3 regions of the Coralliovum pocilloporae genome follow, and region 1 is predicted to be linked to each of the others. Evidence: predicted binding sites of a transcription regulator. Region 1 holds the regulator's gene; each other region holds the start of a gene.
What was found. Region 1 encodes LexA, which represses DNA repair genes until DNA is damaged. Its sites were predicted from a motif close to TGTTCNNNNTGTGTTCNG; they were not measured.
Positions count from the first base shown of each region.

Region 2: the regulator LexA is predicted to act here: its motif matches at 3,262-3,279, upstream of ruvC (crossover junction endodeoxyribonuclease RuvC).
Region 3: the regulator LexA is predicted to act here: its motif matches at 4,241-4,258, upstream of RA157_RS07455 (YifB family Mg chelatase-like AAA ATPase).

Region 1 covers NZ_CP132542.1:3,458,817-3,465,135, reverse strand. The annotation lists gene RA157_RS15675 (ComEC/Rec2 family competence protein) at 120-2,420, shown strand; gene lexA (transcriptional repressor LexA) at 2,508-3,230, opposite strand; gene RA157_RS15665 (WbqC family protein) at 3,439-4,128, shown strand; gene RA157_RS15660 (tetratricopeptide repeat protein) at 4,141-5,610, opposite strand; gene rffA (dTDP-4-amino-4,6-dideoxygalactose transaminase) at 5,607-6,319, opposite strand, start outside.
Region 2 covers NZ_CP132542.1:824,485-830,803, reverse strand. The annotation lists gene RA157_RS03925 (sulfite exporter TauE/SafE family protein) at 1-589, shown strand, start outside; RNA gene ssrS (6S RNA) at 654-811, shown strand; gene RA157_RS03915 (5-formyltetrahydrofolate cyclo-ligase) at 835-1,440, shown strand; gene RA157_RS03910 (TIGR00282 family metallophosphoesterase) at 1,440-2,276, shown strand; gene RA157_RS03905 (YebC/PmpR family DNA-binding transcriptional regulator) at 2,432-3,178, shown strand; gene ruvC (crossover junction endodeoxyribonuclease RuvC) at 3,310-3,837, shown strand; gene ruvA (Holliday junction branch migration protein RuvA) at 3,834-4,451, shown strand; gene ruvB (Holliday junction branch migration DNA helicase RuvB) at 4,485-5,528, shown strand; gene ybgC (tol-pal system-associated acyl-CoA thioesterase) at 5,525-5,974, shown strand; gene tolQ (protein TolQ) at 6,234-6,319, shown strand, end outside.
Region 3 covers NZ_CP132542.1:1,596,377-1,602,695, forward strand. The annotation lists gene RA157_RS07450 (ATP-binding protein) at 243-2,549, opposite strand; gene RA157_RS07455 (YifB family Mg chelatase-like AAA ATPase) at 2,618-4,150, opposite strand; gene gshB (glutathione synthase) at 4,281-5,228, opposite strand; gene RA157_RS07465 (YraN family protein) at 5,292-5,675, opposite strand; gene rsmI (16S rRNA (cytidine(1402)-2'-O)-methyltransferase) at 5,665-6,319, opposite strand, start outside.

The DNA.
Region 1 (6,319 bases):
CTGGGAAGGCGGGGTCTTCACACGTCCTTGTTGCGAAGACAGCCTGATTGATGTTTGCTGAGAGGTGTAACACAGAACACGTTTCAGGCAAGTGTTGCGCCGCAAAAAGAGGGTGGTTCTTGGCCGAAATCAGGGAGAACAAGACAGGGAAAGATGAGGAAGAGGCGCGGTCTGATCATCACGCCACTGACCGATCCTATCTGTTTGAAACCCCGGATGTCCGAACGACCTTTGGCGAAACTCTGCGGTATTTTTCCACCCGGCTTGCTGACGAGTTTCGTGGAGACCTTGAACGGGGGCGCCTGTTTCTGTGGACGCCGTTTCTTATTGGTACCGGTATTCTGCTGTACTTCTCTGCCCCGCATGAACCCAATGCGATTGTTATCGGATGCCTCCTGGTTCTGGCTGTCTGTGCTTTAATCGGGGGAATCAACCGAACGGGTCTGGGGCGTTTTCTCCCTCTCTCAGGTCTGGTTTTTGTTGGCTTTGCCATAGCCACATTGCAGACTGCCCGTATTGGAACAGAGTTCATAGACAGGGAACGCTCTGTCACCGTGACAGGGTTTGTTGAATGGGCTGAGTTCCGGCCTGTCGGGCAGCGGTTCCTGCTGCGTGTTGATCCATCACAGTCATCTCCAGGGCTTCCCGCGCGCGTTCAGGTTTCAGCCCGATCCGTTGATCAGGGGATGCTGATGTCAGGAACCGTGATCACAGGTCGGGCGCGCCTGTTGCCGCCATCCGGTCCGGCTATTCCCGGTGGCTATGATTTCAGACGCGCTGCGTTTTTCGATGGCAAAGGGGCTATCGGCTATTTCTACGGCAAACCTGATTTCGGTGAAAGTGACATGTCCTGGCCGCTCGCCAGTCATGTGCGGGCGACCCTTTCAGATATAAGGCAAAGTCTGGCTCTGCGTATTATGGAGAGCCTGCCGGGCAGGAACGGCGCGCTTGCTGTAGCGCTGGTTACAGGGGATAGAGGGCTGATACCCAACGACACTGTAGAAGCCCTGCGTGCCTCTGGCCTTGCGCATGTCCTGGCTATTTCCGGAATGCATATGGCGATTGTTGCTGGAGCTGTCTACTGGCTCTTGCGTGCCATATTCGCGGCGTTTCCATATCTCGCTCTCCATCATCCGATCAGGAAGTGGGCGGCTACGGGAGCTCTTCTGTCTGCCGTGATTTATCTTGCCTTGTCCGGGGCCGGTGTGGCGACACAGCGGGCCTTTATCATGACAGCTATATTTCTGACAGCCGTCTTGTTTGATCGAAGCGCCCTGACGCTCAGAAACCTCGCTTTGGCAGCGCTATGTGTGCTTCTGATCGCGCCGGAGAGCCTTCTGTCCCCAGGATTTCAGATGTCTTTCGCCGCTGCGGCCAGTCTGATTGCAGTGTTTGAGCGATTGACCTGGTCAAGAGATAGTAACGGACACGCAAGCCTGGTGATGGAGCAGCCCGGACGATTTGCAGCTGCCTTGAGGACCCTTATCCGCTGGTTCGGTGCTCTGATCCTGTCTTCCCTTGTTGCCGGCCTGGCAACGGGTATCTTTGCAGCCTATCATTTCAACCGCGTGGCGGAGTTTGGTCTGATTGCCAACAGCCTGGCGATGCCTGTTGTCACCTTCATCTTGATGCCGGTTCTTCTGCTGGGTGTTCTGCTGATCCCGTTTGGGTATGACAGTCTCGCGTTTTCTGTGGTCGGATGGTCGCTTGATGCTGTGGTCGGGATTGCGAATTGGGTTGATCAACTCAGCGATTTCGGCGGGATTGGTCAGTTTCCTGCAGCAACGCCTGTTCTGGCTGGATTGGGGCTTGGCTGGTTGTGCATCTGGTCAAACCGCTGGCGATGGCTCGGTTTTGCCGTTCTGTTGATAGCGGTTTCTATCAAGCCACTGCACAGACAGCCCGACATCCTGGTTGCTGAAAGCGGGGCGCAGGTGGTTTACCGTTTGTCATCGGGTCAATACCAACTCGTTCAAACCCGGCGCAACACATTCACAGCAGAACTTTGGGCTCAGGCTCTTGCGGACCCGGATCTGTTGTCATCAACCAAAAACGATTCTGATGCCTTAAGCTGTGATGATCAGGGTTGCGTTCTTCGCGCAGCGCATGTGCTCTCAGTCGCCAAGAGCCCTGAGGCAGCGCATTGGGATTGTCATTCTGCTGATATCGTCATCAGCCGTTTTCCTTTGCCCGAGACATGCAAGGCTGATTTGGCTATCGATGGTCAACGGTTGAGAGAGCAGGGTACATTGGCTGTCTATCTTTCCGAGGTTATTGAGAACCCGACAGCCAACATCAATCAGGGGAATTCACGAAACGACTTTTACGTTGTGCCTGCCGCCTCAAATCATAACCGCCCCTGGTCCCGTAACAGACAGAAAGCTGCGTCCAGTCAATTGGGTCAGAGCAAATTGCGCTGAATGGGATCCAGACCACAGGCTCAACACCTTTGCTGGAGCGGTCTTTTCGCCAAACCGGCTTCCACTTTGGCGCATCACGCTTTCGGTTCAATACTGGCGAACGAGCCCGACCAGACGGCCTTGCACCTTTACACGGTCAGGTCCGAAAATTCGCGTCTCATAGGCCGGGTTTGCTGCTTCAAGTGCAATGGAAGCCCCTTTTTTGCGCAGGCGCTTCAGAGTGGCTTCTTCATCGTCCACAAGAGCAACGACAATATCGCCGGTATTCGCTGATTCTGTCTTGAAAATCAGAACTGTGTCGCCATCCAGAATGCCTGCCTCAATCATGGAGTCGCCCTTGACCTCAAGCGCGTAGTGATCGCCTGGTTTCGAGGACAGAAGCTCCGGAGGAACTGCGATGGTATGGGAATGGCTCTGAATGGCAGAGATTGGCGTCCCCGCTGCGATACGACCCATCACCGGGATTGAAACGGACTGCCCGGCATCATCGAACTGATCGTTGGTTGGCTTGGCTGGTGGTTTCTTGCCAAGAGAGCCTTCAATAACAGCCGGAGAGAACCCCTTCTGCCGTGGTGACGCCAGACTGGGGGATACGGATTCCGGTAACTTGATAACCTCAAGTGCTCGCGCCCGGTTTGGAAGCCGTCGCAGAAAGCCACGTTCCTCAAGCGCAGTGATAAGGCGATGAATGCCTGACTTGGACCTGAGATCAAGCGCGTCCTTCATCTCGTCAAAGGATGGCGGAATGCCCGTTTCTTTCAAACGCTCATGAATGAACAGCAAAAGTTCATATTGTTTCTGAGTGAGCATACCACCCTCCGGACCGATTTCTGATCGAATCAATGCGTACAAAACGCGAACATAGAATACATATTCTGGTTATGTTCTTCAAGAGAGGTTAACGTCACGGCAAATTTGATGTGTGGTTTTCGATATGGTTTGCTCTATTTTCGATAATATTGGCGGAGAGAGTCGCGCCCTCGACTTGTAAGCTACCCTGAGTTTTTACCGGACAGTCATGAAAAAAGTTGCGATCCTTCAGTCCAATTATATTCCCTGGAAAGGGTATTTTGACATCATCCGACAGGTGGATCTGTTCATTTTTCATGATGATCTACGCTACACAAAAAATGACTGGCGGAACCGGAATCGCATTCAGACAGAGACAGGTAGTCGATGGGTTACGATTCCTTGCGGGACGGATCAAAACAGGCTGATTAATGAGGTGAGGGTAGACCAGGTGGACTGGCAGGCCCAGCACTATCGACTGTTGGAAGAGAACTATCGAGCTGCACCTTACTGGGATGTCTATTCTGACTTTGTCAAAGAGGTCTATTTGAAAAGAAAATGGCAGTTTCTTTCCGAGCTGAACCAGTTTCTGATCCGCCATATTGCTTCCGAGTTTCTTGGTGCGCAGACCGCATTTGATCAGTCTGAAAACTATAACCTGTCTCACCGTGGTGAAGCGCGCGTGCTGGAACTTCTCACGAAAGCCGGAGCCACCCGTTATCTCAGCGGTCCGGCCGGGCGAAATTACCTGCAGGAAAACAGCTTTGATGATTGCGGTATCATGCTCGAATATATGGATTATTCATCTTATCGCCCCTACAGGCAATGCCACGAGCCATTCGATCATGCCGTTACGATACTGGATCTGCTCTTTAATACTGGACCGGATGCGCTGGACTATATGTTGCCGTGTGACTGATCGGGTGTGATGTCAGGTTTCACCTGCATGACTGCGCAGAGCCTCAAGCTCGTCTCGTAAGGCGGTTTCAATCTGACGGGCTGCCCCAACATAATCGCAGGTTTCCTCAGCAATGGACAATGCTCTTATGCGAGCCTCGGCCAGTAATTCGGTATTGGCCAGCTCGACGGCTTTTGAAACATATTCCTCGTCTGTTTCAGCAGAAAGAGACGGATCCCGCATGTCTGCCAGCAGGCCCAATGTCTGATCTCCGAAACCGGCACGCCAGATAACCGGAACTGATCTAATCTGGCACTCAAGACACGATACGCCGCCAGGAAAGGGATCGCTGTCCAGGAAGACGTCAATTGCCTGAGCAATGACCTGTCCAGGCACAAACGAATTTATAAAATGGATGCGCGAACGGACCGGGCTACCGCTCAGGAATGTGTTGATCAGTTTACCGTTGCCGGTGCCACCGATAAACAAGACCGCATTCTGATTGTGTTGCAGGATCTGTTCTGCTCGATTGAGATAATCTTCTGAGATTTTTACGATACGGCCATAGAATCCATAGATCAGAGCGTCCTCGGATGTGCGAGCGTCTTCGTCCAGCAGTTCGAGCAATTGCGCCCTCAACGCGTCAATCTGTTCTGGCTCTGCGACTGTAATCAGGCTGTCCTTGATGACGGGGCGTTTGGTGGGAACGACTTTGTTGCAGCAGGCTTTGAGGCTTTGTTCATCCTGACTGATACCCGAGAAACAGATATCGAGACCTTCTATGCCCCAAGGTGCAAATCCCATCTCGGCAAATGCCTGCACCGGTGCAGCTCGTCTCTGATAGATAATGGACTGGATTGCCCCTGGCTCATCGCAGACGATAGCATCAATCCTGTTGGATCTTGCATGATTTACAACGGTATCTGCGCGACCGGATGCCGAACCTGTATCTGAAACATCAACAACGTTGGCGCCGAAAGCCGACATGGCATTAAGAAATATATTGTCCGGCTTCGACAGCAGATAAACCGTCAGCTCAAGCGGCAGAGCCGAAGATGTGGCATGGCCCGCCAGAAATGCAAAAATAACCTTGGGAATCGCGTTGGCTGACTTTAGTTGTGCGGCGCTGCAAATATAAGCCAGCTTCATGGGCGCGGTTGCGTCTTTCCCCGCCAAAAGCTCCCGTGATGTCTTGCTTTCCCAGGTTTCTCGAATAAATGCACCAAACGGTTTAGAAACTGCATCAGAAAAAGAAGTCAGGCTGGTCAATTCATCGCAACCACGCCACGCGAGAAAGTAAAGATTTCCATAGCAGGCAACCAGGATATCAGTATGTTCTCTTTTGGCATCTTTCAGAATATCAGCGAACTTGGGAACCAGAAGGGTAAAAGCTGCCTGACATTCGGCAGCGGAACCCTGGTTGATCGCCTGGCTGGCTATTTTGATAAGCATTTGTGCTTGCTGGATAAGCTGGGCCTGTAAGGCATCGTCTGCCAGGTTCATGCCCCAGTTCCTTCTCCGACGAGAAAATCGTGGACTGCCTCGAGAATGAAATCAACCTGATCGTTTCTAAGCTCACTATAGAGCGGCAGGCGGATCAGGCGATCTGAGATGTTTTGAGTGTTCCTCAGGCTCCCTGAGGCGCGGCCGAATTTCTGTCCTGCTGGCGAGTCGTGCAGCGGCAGATAGTGATGATAGGCAGAGATATTCATGCTCTTGAGCTTTTGAGTCAGCCTGTCACGGATATCAGCGGTTGGCAGAAGCAGGCAAAACAGATGGGCGTTGTGGCTGCTCTCCGGCGAATGGGTCTGCATCTCTATAAGGCCGGATTTCAAGAGAGACTGTATCTTTGGATGGCCAGCATAATAGTTCCAGACCGCAAGCCTGCTCTGGTTGATCTCATCCAGTCGATTAAGGCGACTGAGCAAGAGGGCTGCTGTCAGCTCACTTGGAAGGAAGGATGAGCCCATATCAACCCATCTGTATTTGCTGATCTTGCCTCTGATAAGCTGCCGCCTGGAGGTTCCTTTTTCGAGAATGACCTCCGCCCGCTCGATCAGTCTTTCATCATTGACCATCAAAGCGCCTGCTTCGCCTGCGGAAATGTTTTTGGTCGCGTGAAAACTGAAGGCAGCGAGGGTACCCAGGCTTCCCAATTTGTGATTATGCCAGCTGGCGCCGATCGCATGCGCAGCATCTTCAACTATCATGA
Region 2 (6,319 bases), 1.3 Mb from region 1:
TGCTGTGATTGGCCACGGGCTGGCGGTCATTCGGCGCGGGTTTGACTTTCTGACCGTGGATGCGGTTCCCCTCATCATTGGCGGGTTGCTGGGTATCCCGCTCGGGGTCTATCTGCTGCTCTATCTGGACCCGTTCTATGTGAAGGTCGGGGCTGGTCTGTTGCTGATGGCCTATGTGGGAATCAATCTGGCCCGGCCCTCACAGGTTGTTGCTGTTCCGCACAGGCGTCTGGCTGATGGTTCGGTCGGTTTTCTGTCGGGTATTCTGGGCGGGTTTGCCGGACTGTCCGGTGTCATCCCGAGCTTTTGGGGAAATTTCTGCGGCTGGGGCAAGCTTGAGCAACGGCGAATCTACCAGACCTTCAACGGAACCATTCTCACTGCCACGTTGATTGCGCATGTATGGAACGGAGTTTTCACCACTGAAAATCTCTGGCTGGCGCTCCTGTGTGTCCCTTTTGCCGTGGTCGGCACATCCGTTGGTCTGCGTCTGTTTGACAAGGTGGATGAAGCCCAGTTCCGGCTGTTTATGCATCTTCTTCTTTTCTTTTCCGGCCTGATGCTTGTTCTGCCAGCCGTTGTCTTGTGATTCCTTTGAACTCTCACGGCGATTTTGACTGTTCAAGGAGGCTGGCAAAGATTATATGTCCCGCCAGAGACTGCCCTTCGCGTCAGGAAAACACTATCCCTGGGGCCTTACCGATCCGAACGGGAGCTGTCCCTGACTGAGCTCGTGGGCTCTATCACACGGCACCCACCTACTTTGTAGGTTCCCAGGATCGACATTTCCAACGGCTGCGGCGGTCTCGCGCTTCAGGCCTTCAGGAGTAACGGATGACAACGACCAGCCAGAGCAATGCGGATCAGAAAGCAGAGCTGCGCAAAGCGGTGATGAGCCGTCGGAATGCGGTGCCGGTTGATGAACGCAAGGATGCGGCGGCCCGTATCAGCGATGTGGCGCTGACGCTTGATGTTGTCAAAGGCGCAACCATTCTTGGCGGGTATTGGCCAATCCGCAGCGAGATTGACCCGCGCGCGATGACCGAAGCCCTGCGAGCTGATGGCAAAGTGATTGCTCTTCCGGCCGTTCTTGACAAGACCACTATCGATTTCCGTCGCTGGCAGTCGGAGGCTGATCTGGTGGATGCCGGATTTGGTACCTTTGCGCCGGGTGATCACGCAGAGACGATTTACCCCGATGTCATTCTCGCACCTATGGTCGGGTTTGACCGCCGTGGTATTCGCCTCGGCTATGGCGGCGGCTATTATGACCGCTATGTCGAGCGTCTGATCAATATGGACAAGCGACCGCTTCTGGTCGGTATTGCGCATTCATGTCAGGAAGTGGAACGGGTACCGAATGAGGTCTACGATATTGCACTGGATTGTGTCGTGACCGAGAAAGAGTTCATCATCTGCAGCTCGGGAACTCTTGCATAATGCGTCTTCTGTTTCTTGGTGACCTTGTTGGCCGTGTGGGCCGACAGATTGTTTTTGACCGGCTGCCTGGTCTGATTGAACGATATGGCATCGACTTTGTCGTGGTGAATGCCGAAAATGCTGCCGGTGGCTTTGGTGTGACCGAAGAGATCTTCAACGATCTTCTCGATGCGGGTGCCGATGTGATTACCACGGGCAATCATGTCTGGGACCAGCGTGAGGCGTTGAGTTTCTGCGAGCGTACAGACAGGTTTCTGCGCCCGGCGAATTATCCGTCAGGCACACCGGGACGCGGGGCGACGCTTGTGCAATCCCGTAATGGTGCCAATGTCCTCGTCGTCAATGTGATGGGGCGCGTTTATATGGATGCGCTGGATGACCCCTTTCAGGCTGTTGAGCGCGAGCTTGATGCCTGTGGGCTTGGTGAGCAGGCAGATGTGATTGTCATTGATATGCATGCGGAAGCCACCAGTGAAAAACAGGCCATGGGACATTTCGTTGATGGTCGTGCGACCCTTGTCGTGGGAACCCATACTCATGTCCCGACCGCGGATCACCAGATCCTGCCTGGCGGGACTGCCTATCAGTCTGATGCGGGCATGTGTGGTGCCTATGATTCCGTTCTCGGGATGGACAAGGAAGAGCCGGTCAGCCGGTTTCTGCGCAAGATCCCGAGCAGTCGTTTCTCGCCTGCAAAGGGTGAGGCAAGCCTGAGCGGCCTCTGTGTAGATGTGGACCTGAGAACCGGTCTGGCAACCCGGGTCGAGCCTTTTCGTTCGGGCGGTGTGCTGTCCGAGGCCTTGCCGCATCACTGGGACGCGCAGCCGCCGGATTGATCATCTGCCGTTCAGAGAGAGCCGGGGCAGTGTTTCTGTTGTGCTCCCGGCTGGAAATTCCCGGTTACCCGGATTATAAGCCCTTTATGACATAACAGCCTGATGGTTGCCCCGAGATACGGTGTGGCTTCATCAGAAGATTAAGAGTGAGAGCCATGGCTGGACATTCCAAATTCAAAAATATCATGCACCGCAAGGGTGCTCAGGATGCGAAGCGCTCGAAACTGTTCTCCCGCCTGTCCAAGGAGATTACAGTTGCCGCCAAGATGGGCGGCCCAGACGCCGATTCAAACCCGCGCCTGCGCCTCGCCATCCAGAACGCCCGTGGCCAGTCGATGCCGAAGGACAATATCGAACGTGCCATCAAAAAGGCCGACGCCGGTGATGTGGAGACCTATGACGAGATCCGTTACGAGGGATATGGTCCGGGCGGCATTGCTGTGATCGTCGAAGCTCTGACGGATAATCGTAACCGTTCTGCCAGCAACATTCGCGCCTGTTTCTCCAAAAACGGCGGTGCACTTGGCGAAACCGGATCGGTATCCTTCATGTTCGACCGTGTTGGTGAGATTGTGTATCCGGCTTCTGCGGGTGACGCGGATTCCATGCTGGAAGCAGCCATTGATGCGGGCGCAGAAGATGTGCAGTCCGATGAGGAACAGCATGTCGTAACATGTGCCTTCGAAGATCTTGGTGAAGTTTCCAAAGCTCTTGGTGACGCGCTGGGCGAAGCTGAATCTGTTAACCCGATCTGGAAGCCACAGAACCTGACGCCGGTTGATGAAGAAAAGGCAGGGTCTCTGCTCAAGATGATTGATGCACTTGAAGATGATGACGATGTGCAGAATGTCTATGCAAACTTCGACATCTCCGACGAGATCATGGAGAAGCTCGCATCATAAGGTGCGGGTTTCATTCCGTAGCGATCAGAAGAGCGGTCTTGGCCGCTCTTTTTTTGTTGGATCGGATAAAGCTAGTGGCGGCTTGTTCAGTCTTTGTTCTTTCTTCACTCATTCCGTGCTAAAGATCCGTCATGAGTGGTGAAGCGATTCGGATACTGGGCATTGACCCTGGTTTGAGACGGACAGGCTGGGGGCTGATTGAGGCTCGTGGCAACCGGTTGAGTTTTGTTGATTCCGGTCTTGTGACTTCTGACGGCAAGGCGGAGTTGGCGCAGAGACTGCATGAGCTTCATGTGGGGATCACAGACATTCATCAGCAGTTTTTGCCGGATGAAGTTGCGGTGGAGCAGACCTTTGTGAACAAGGATGCGACGGCCACGCTGAAACTCGGACATGCCCGGGCCATGGCCCTGCTTGTACCGGTGCAGCAGGGGCTTCCTGTTGCTGAATATGCGCCGAACGCGGTGAAAAAAGCTGTGGTGGGTGTAGGGCACGCGGACAAAACGCAGGTCAAGACCATGGTCAAGATGCTGATGCCCAAGGCGCGTTTTGACAGCGATGATGCGGCCGATGCTCTGGCCATTGCGATCTGTCATGCGCATCATCGGCAATCGGCGGTCGGGCGATTGAAGACACTTCGGGCAGCAGGTGGTGCATGATTGGCAAATTGAAGGGCATTATCGATTCGTATGGTGATGACTGGGTCATCCTTGATGTGCAGGGTGTCGGTTATCAGGTTTTCTGTTCATCACGGACCTTGCAGTCCCTGCCTCAGGCGGGAGAAGCATCTGTTCTGGCGATCGAAACCCATGTGCGCGAGACCGAAATCAAGCTGTTTGGCTTCTCGTCCGATCTGGAGCGGGAATGGTTCCGTCTGCTGATGACTGTGCAGGGCGTGGGGGCCAAGGTGGCGCTGGCTGTTCTCAGTACCCTGAAGGCAAGCGATCTGGCCAACGCCATTGCCCTTCAGGACAAGGCGATGGTGGCGCGGACACCGGGCGTTGGCCCGAAAGTGGCTCAGCGTATCATTGCAGAATTGCGCGACAAGGCACCGGCCTTTGGAACCGTGGACCCTGCGGTTGTTGAGTTACAGGACAAGATGTCCACCGATGTTGCGGCCCGACCTGTTGCCGATGCCGTATCAGCCTTGTGTAATCTCGGCTATAGTCAGCCGCAGGCCAGCGCGGCAGTGGCGGCAGCCATGCGCGATGCCGGAGACGACGCAGGAACGGAGACCCTGATCCGTCTTGGTCTGAAAGAGCTGTCGAAATGAAGTCTGTCTGTTCAACGGTCAAGTCTGTGAGCCATGTCTGAAGATCGCCTTGTTACCCCTCAGACTCACCATGATGATATTGGTGATCCCACGTTGCGCCCGCAGGCTCTTTCCGAGTTTGTTGGTCAGGCGCAGGCTCGTGAGAATCTCCATATTTTCATCGAGTCCGCCAAGTCCCGTACCGAGGCGCTGGATCACGTGCTGTTTGTTGGACCTCCCGGCCTTGGCAAGACCACTCTTGCTCAGATCATGGCACGGGAACTCGGGGTCAATTTTCGTGCCACATCCGGGCCGGTCATCGCCAAGGCGGGTGATCTTGCAGCACTCCTGACCAACCTGGAAGAGCGTGATGTGTTGTTCATCGATGAAATTCACCGCCTCAATCCAGCCGTTGAGGAAGTGCTCTATCCGGCGATGGAGGATTATCAGCTCGACCTTATTATTGGTGAGGGACCTGCTGCGCGGTCCGTACGCATCGATCTCTCGCGGTTTACCCTGATTGGTGCAACGACCCGTATCGGACTTCTCACCACGCCTTTGAGAGATCGTTTCGGTATTCCTGTCAGGTTAAACTTCTATACGGTTGATGAACTGAAACTGATCGTCAATCGCGGTGCCCGATTGCTTGGCATGGGCATGACGGATGACGGTGCAGAGGAGATCGCGCGTCGGTCTCGAGGGACACCGCGTATTGCCGGTCGTCTTCTGCGCCGGGTGCGTGATTTTGCGACCGTTGCCGGCAAAGCAGCCATTGACGCGGATATTGCAGACCAGGCGCTGAGGCGGCTTGATGTGGATAATCGCGGCCTTGATGCGCTGGACAGGCGATATCTGGATTGTATCGCGCTTAGTTTTGGTGGCGGGCCTGTGGGGATTGAAACCATTGCTGCAGCCCTGTCTGAACCACGGGATGCGATTGAGGAAATTGTTGAGCCCTATCTGATTCAGCAGGGTTTCGTGCAGCGAACCCCGCGCGGGCGGTTGCTGACCCCCCAGGCCTTTGACCATCTGGGGATGGCTGCACCCAAGGGGCAGGTTCAGCAGATGGGCCTGTTTGCAGAAGGGGATGAAGGGTGACCGACTGGCCTGACCTCTCCGGGCGGCTGGTAGATGGTACCCATATGCTGCCGGTCCGGGTCTATTACGAGGACACGGATTTTACCGGCGTTGTCTATCATGCAAACTATCTGAAGTTTATTGAACGTGGCCGGACAGATTTTCTCCGTCTTCTGGGGGTACATCATTCTGAACTGGCAGATGGCAAGACAGGTGAAGCACTGGGCTTTGCTGTTCAGTCCATCAACGTGACCTATCGCCGACCGGCCCGGATTGATGATGTCGTTGAGGTGCGGACTGCGACGCGTTCTGTGACCGGTGCCCGTATCGTTCTAGACCAGAGGGTTTTTCTGGGTGATACAGAGCTGGTCAGTGCCGATGTCACCATCGTGGTGATCACTCTCGATGGTCGCCTCCGGCGGCTGCCTGACTTCATGCGCTCGGCGTTTGAGCGATCAATTCTTTGAAACTGGGGCCCAAAGCGGCGACTCCAGCCCGTTTGGTAACCGTGTGTTAACCATAAAGGCGCTTCTTGGAATAATCTGACAATTCCATTGTTGCGGGATGATTATCCAAGTTTTGACAAAATTCTTCGTCACATCAGTCCGGTCGGTGGTTCTGGCCGGGCCGGACAGCTTTATGCTGCATGCAGAACTGCTGCTGACCAGAATGGCGGATTACTTTCCCGAAACATATACCCTGAGGACTGAGTGAGGTTCCGGTTTTATGACGACACCTGCTGATATTGCAACGTCTGCCCTTGGTGCCACGACGGGTGGGTTTTCCTTCCTCGACCTGTTTCTGCAGGCCCA
Region 3 (6,319 bases), 1.9 Mb from region 1:
TTTATCACATGCCGGGCCTTTCGCCATCTAAGTTTCTGTGTGCAGCGGCTGAACCGGGATCGGTTCAATCCATCAAAACACACGTCATCCATAAGACAGGCTCATGACAGAATGACGACGGAATTTACGGGTCTGAATCCTACAGCGTGCTTCTGAAAAGTTGATAGACTTTTCAGATAAAAGCTCGCGCAGAAACAAACTCGTAAAGCGCCGCTACCAATTCAAGTTAAAGGTCTGGTACTTTAACGGGATGCGATATCGGCAAGAAGGCTCTGCAGGCGTTCAGGATCGATAGGCTTGGTGATAAAGCCGTCGAATTGCAGGTCATCAGGGTTTTGGCCGTCCTCGGCCAGAACATCTGCTGTGAGGGCGACTACAGGAACCGGGGCGCGACCCAGCTCCTGTTCATCTTCCCGGATCTGCCTGAGGGCGGATCTGCCATCCACTCGGGGCATGTGAAGATCCATCAGGATCAGGTCGTAGGTTCTTTCCCGGGCGGCCATGATACCTGCATCACCATCGGCAACCCGTGCGGGTCGATGGCCTGTTTTCTGCAACAGGGTTGTGACCAGAAGCGCGTTGACATCATTGTCTTCCACAACGAGCACTTTCAGCGCAGACACGGGCGCTGGCTTGTCTGCATCAGTATCAAGGATCGTTTCCGGCGCTTTATCGAGCGGGGTCGTGTGATCATCCGGATCAAGAAGCTGATCGAGCAGTCGCTTGAGTGTTGCCGATCTGATCGGGCGAACCAGAAAAGCGTCCAGTCCCTGGGCCTGCCAGTCATTCAGCCTGTTGCGACCGTCATGGGTGAGAATGACTGCACGGGGGATATCCGGCAGTGATATTTCTCTGAACCGGGTCGATACAGTTTCGGGGTTCTGCTCACCAGTATCCGCGTAAAGCAGAAGATCCGGTTTGAACTTATCATCAAACCTGATGTCTTTCAGGTCGGACGCGATGGTAACGTGATGGCCGAGTGCCTCAAGATCGGTTTTCAGAGCTGGTGCTTCCAGCGGGCTGTCCCAGATAATCAGGCAATGACCCGGATCTGAGGACGATTCAGTTACAGAGGCGGGGTCTGCCTTGACAGACAACACAAAATGGAAGCGACTGCCGGATGTGCCTGTCTCAACATCAATATGGCTGCCCATCAGGTGGACGATGCGCTGGGAAATTGAAAGCCCAAGGCCGCTGCCGCCATGCAGGCGCGTGGGGCCTTCGTCTGCCTGGGTGAACTCATCAAAGACGGCTTCTACCGGCTCAACCGCGATGCCGGGCCCTGTGTCCTCAACGGAAAAGGTCAGGTGATAATGTCCGTCTTCCTTATCCGGTTCAGAGGATATGGACACCCGGACGCCACCGGTCTCTGTGAATTTGACCGCATTGCCGATCAGGTTGAGAAGAACCTGCCGCAAGCGGCTACCGTCAAGCATGATGTTTGAAGGCAGGGCCGGGTCAAGCTGTATGGCCAGATCAAGGGATTTTGCATAGGCCTTGGGAGCGAACAGTTCGGCCAGCTTTTCAACCAGATCCCGAATATCCGTGGGCTCTGAACTCAGATCCAGCCGCCCGGCCTCAATGCGTGAGATGTCGAGCAGGTCGTTGATCAGTTCAAGAAGAGCCAGGCCGGAAGACTGGGCAATATCCGCGTAATTCCGCTGCTCCGGAGAAAGCTCGGTATCCATCAGCAGGCCGGTCATGCCCAGAATGCCGTTAAGTGGCGTACGGATTTCATGACTGACCGTGGCCAGAAAACGGGACTTGGCGCTGTTGGCATCCTCAGCCGCGATCTTCGCGTCTGTCAGGGCCGTCTCATGCGCCTTGCGGTTGGAAATGTCCTGCGCCAGGGTCAGTGTCGAGGTGACACGGTTTGCCTCATCCCGGATGGTGATATCACGCCAGGAGAACCAGCAGGGACCTGACACCGTCTGCAATTGCAGGTCAATATCGCCTTCACCATTGACCGAAATGGTATTGTAGCTTTCTGTCAGATGATCCAGATCGAGTGTGTTGCCGATCCTGATATGCGGATTGCCCGCAAGAAGGCGGCTGGCCGATGGGTTCATATAGGTGATGCGATCATTGGAATCCCGCTCCAGAACCACATCTCCGGACTGGTCGATCAGGGCGCGGTAGTGTTGAAGGGTGTCCCGCAGTTCCCAGATTTCATCCTGGAGCTGCTCGCTTTGATCCGCTGAAGCCCTGACAGCAAGGGCTGAACCGTTTGAAGAGAGGCTCGTCGAGGTCTTGAAGAGCCGCTGTTGACCGGATCCGTCCGGGGTGCCAAGCAGAAGGCCAAGGCAGAGGCTGCCAAAAGCTGAGGGCACGAGGGCAAACCCGTAATGACCCAGCAGGACAAACAGAAGTGCAATCCCCAGATTGGCAAGTCCGGCGCATAGCAGAACAACGGCACGCGTCTGCCGGGATGGATAAGATGTCTTGCGGCGGCGTAATGTCTTTGAGGCAGGCCGCGCGAAGACAGGCGGCGGCGATGGCCGCTCTGCTGAATCCGGTCCTGTTCCCTTATGTATCAGCCGCTCTCTCAACGGTCTCTCCGCTCTTGATCGGGCGGATCATGACATGAGATGTTTAAGACCGGCTGAACAAGAACAGTCTAAAATGCCTTTGTACCGGTGTTTTCAAGAGCGCGGTAACTGAGAGATTCAGCCAGATGCAGGCGATTGACCCCGGGATCTCCATCAAGATCGGCAATACTGCGCGCAACCTTGAGAACCCGATGATAACCGCGGGCGGAAAGCTGCATCTTGTCTGCGGCCTCCTGAAGGAGGTCTGCGGCGGCCTGATCCAGGTTGATCACATCCTCAATACGGGCGGGCGGGCATTGAGCATTTGTCCGGCAATCCGGGATGCCAAGCGCCTCAAATCGTGCTTTTTGGCGGTCACGTGCCGCAGCAACCCTGTCTGCAACAGTTGCAGACTGTTCCGCTTTCTCAGAGCGGACCAGGTCGCTGGCAGTCACGGCGGGGACTTCAATACGAATGTCAATCCTGTCCATGAACGGGCCGGACACACGAGCCTGATAATCTGATGCACAGCGTGGCCCCCGCTTGCAGCTGTGCCCGGGTTCTCCGGCATACCCGCAACGGCAGGGATTCATCGCAGCAACGAGCTGAACACGCGCCGGATAGGTAACCCTGTAATTGGCTCGCGCAATGCTGGTTTCGCCTGTTTCCAGTGGCTGGCGCAGAGAATCCAGGACCTGAGGGGTGAATTCCGGTAACTCGTCGAGAAACAGGACCCCATTGTGGGCCAGTGAGATTTCCCCGGGCCTGGTGCGCAGGCCACCGCCCACAAGAGCCGCCATCGAGGCCGAATGATGCGGTGCCCGGAAGGGGCGTCTGTCGGTCAGTTGCCCATCAGACAGGGTGCCGGCAATCGATTGCACCATGGAAACGTCCAGCAGTTCCTTTGGTGAGAGTGGCGGCAGAATGGACGGCAGGCGGCTGGCCAGCATGGATTTACCCGAACCGGGAGGACCGACCATCAGCAGGTTATGGCCACCGGCGGCGGCTATTTCCAAAGCCCGCTTTGCCATCTGCTGGCCCTTGATATCAGCCAGATCCGGCAGGTCAGTGGCCGGTTTGTGCATCCGGGCCTCTGGTCGCGACAGGATTTGCGTGCCCTTGAAATGATTGGCCAGCCCAATGAGGCTGACGGGGGCGAGAATGGTCACATCTTCCCCGGCCCAGGCAGCTTCCGGGCCGGAACGGGCCGGGCATATGAGGCCAAGTCCGGAACCCGATGCCGCCATGGCTGCAGGCAGGACACCGGCGACTGGCGCGACCGTGCCATCAAGCGCCAGTTCACCCAGCACCATGTAGTCCTGAAGCTGGTCGGCAGGCAATGCGCCCATGGCAGCCATTAGGCCGAGAGCGATTGGCAGGTCGTAGTGACTGCCTTCTTTTGGCAGATCCGCAGGAGCAAGGTTGATGGTGATGCGCTTTGCCGGAAGAGCCAGACCTGAGGCAACAAGTGCCGCGCGCACCCGTTCCCTGCTTTCACCTACGGCCTTGTCCGGCAGCCCGACAATGGTAAAGGCGTGAGCGCCTGGCCCGATCTGAACCTGAACATCAACCGGGACCGCATCGACCCCTTGAAAAGCAACTGTCTTGATACGCGAAACCATAGATTCAACCCCAAACAGAACGGGTTTCTGAAGCTATGGCAGAATACTCCCGATCAGAATGCAACCGTATTACAACCTAATCGGGAAATCAAGAACATAAAGAGAACGAATTTGCGTGAAGTGCCTGAACTCAGAGAGCGGCGCGCTTCTCCGCAACAACATCCCAGATCATACCGGCAATGTCAGGCCCGCCCAGTTTCTGCACAGCCCGGATGCCTGTGGGGGATGTCACGTTGATTTCGGTCAGATATCCACCAATCACATCGATGCCGACGAAAATCAGGCCTCTTTCCTTGAGGGCCGGACCAATCCGGGCACAGATTTCACGCTCCCGGTCTGTGAGTTCCGTTTCCGTTGCAGCACCGCCCTGAACCATATTGGATCGCAGATCATCTGCAGCCGGAATCCGGTTCACGGCCCCGGCAAAAACGCCGTCTACAAGAATGATGCGTTTGTCACCGGCGCTCACCTCGGGGCGGAACTGCTGAATGACCCATGGCTCCCTGAAGGTTTCGGAAAACAGCCCATGAAGGGAGCCGAAATTCTGGTCATCCTTGCGCAGCCGGAACACGGCTGCACCGCCATTGCCGTAAAGCGGCTTGACGACGATATCGCCATATTCATCCCGGAATGCCCGGATTTCAGCCTCATCCCGCGTCACCAGTGTCGGTGGCATCAGGTCCGGGAATTCCATCACAAACACCTTTTCAGGCGCGTTGCGCACTTCTGCCGGATCATTCACCACAAGGGTCTGCGGGTGAATGCGTTCAAGCAGATGGGTGGTGGTGATATAGGCCATATCAAAGGGTGGGTCCTGACGCAGCAGCACCACATCGAAGTCTGTCAGGTCGCGGCGCTCAGCTTCACCGAGAGAAAAATGAGCCCCTTCAACATCCTGCACCCGCAAAGGCTCGACGGCTGCGCTGACCGTATTGCCACGCATGGCCAGTCTGTCGGGCGTATAGTGATAGAGTTCCATGCCTCTGGCCTGAGCCTCAAGAAGCAGGGCGAATGTGGAATCGCCTCCGATTTTCACGGTTTCGATATGGTCCATCTGGGCGGCGACTTTAAGCGGCATGACATTGATCCGTTCAAGCTGAAACTGCCGGGAATGTGTGGTGAAGCGGTTCGAGAATCAAGCTCAAAACCCGCTTTCGTCATAGGCGGCCATCAGATGGGTCGGAAATTGCCCCGGCGTGATGGCCACAATATCGAAGCGGATGTCCAGATCAGGCATGGTCTGATGGCGGGAAAGCCAGTAATGGCTGGCCTGAATGATCCGCTTTCGGTTTTGGGGATGAACGGCAAGAACGGCTTCATCCACACTGTTGCGTGCCTTGACTTCTACCATGGCAATGACACGGCCGCGCCGGGCGATCAGATCCACTTCTCCCATCGGAGTTTTATAGCGGCGGGCGAGGATCCGGTAGCCTTTCAGCATCAGATAGAGCGCGGCAATCCATTCCGCACGGCGACCGCGCCGTTCAGCGGCTTTCCTGTCAGTCCGGCTGGGTTTATGGCGCATCTGATGCCGCTTTGGACAGCTCCAGGGCGCGCTGGTAGACCATGCGTTTTTGCAGCCCGGTCAGAGCGACGGCTTCAGTAACGGCATCCTTCAGGCGATGTTCCGACAGCAGATCCGTGAGGAGGGCATCAAGATCCTGAGCGCCTGTCTCCTTTGGTGTGTCCGGAGCGACCATCACCACGATCTCTCCTTTGGGCGGACTGTCTTTGACAGAGGTCGCGAGGTTTTCGAGCGTGTCGTGACGAAATTCCTCAAATCGCTTGGTCAGCTCGCGCGCTAATGTGGCTGTTCGCTGCGGGCCGAGGCAGGCGCACATGTCATCAAGACTGGCCACAATACGGCTTGGAGCTTCGTAGAACACCAGCGTTGCCTGAATGGCAGCGAGGTCCGACAGCTGTTTGCGACGGGCTGCAGACTTGTTCGGCAGAAAGCCGCTGAAAAGAAACCGGTCCGTTGGCAGTCCGGCCGCACAAAGGGCTGTGGTCAGGGCGGATGGTCCGGGAATGGGTACCACCACATGTCCTGCATCGAGGCAGGTTGTGACCAGACGATAGCCTGGGTCAGAAATCAACGGCGTTCCCGCGTCGCTGATAAGAGCCACGCATTTGCCATCTGCAAGAGCTGTGGTGATCACGGGTGTCTGC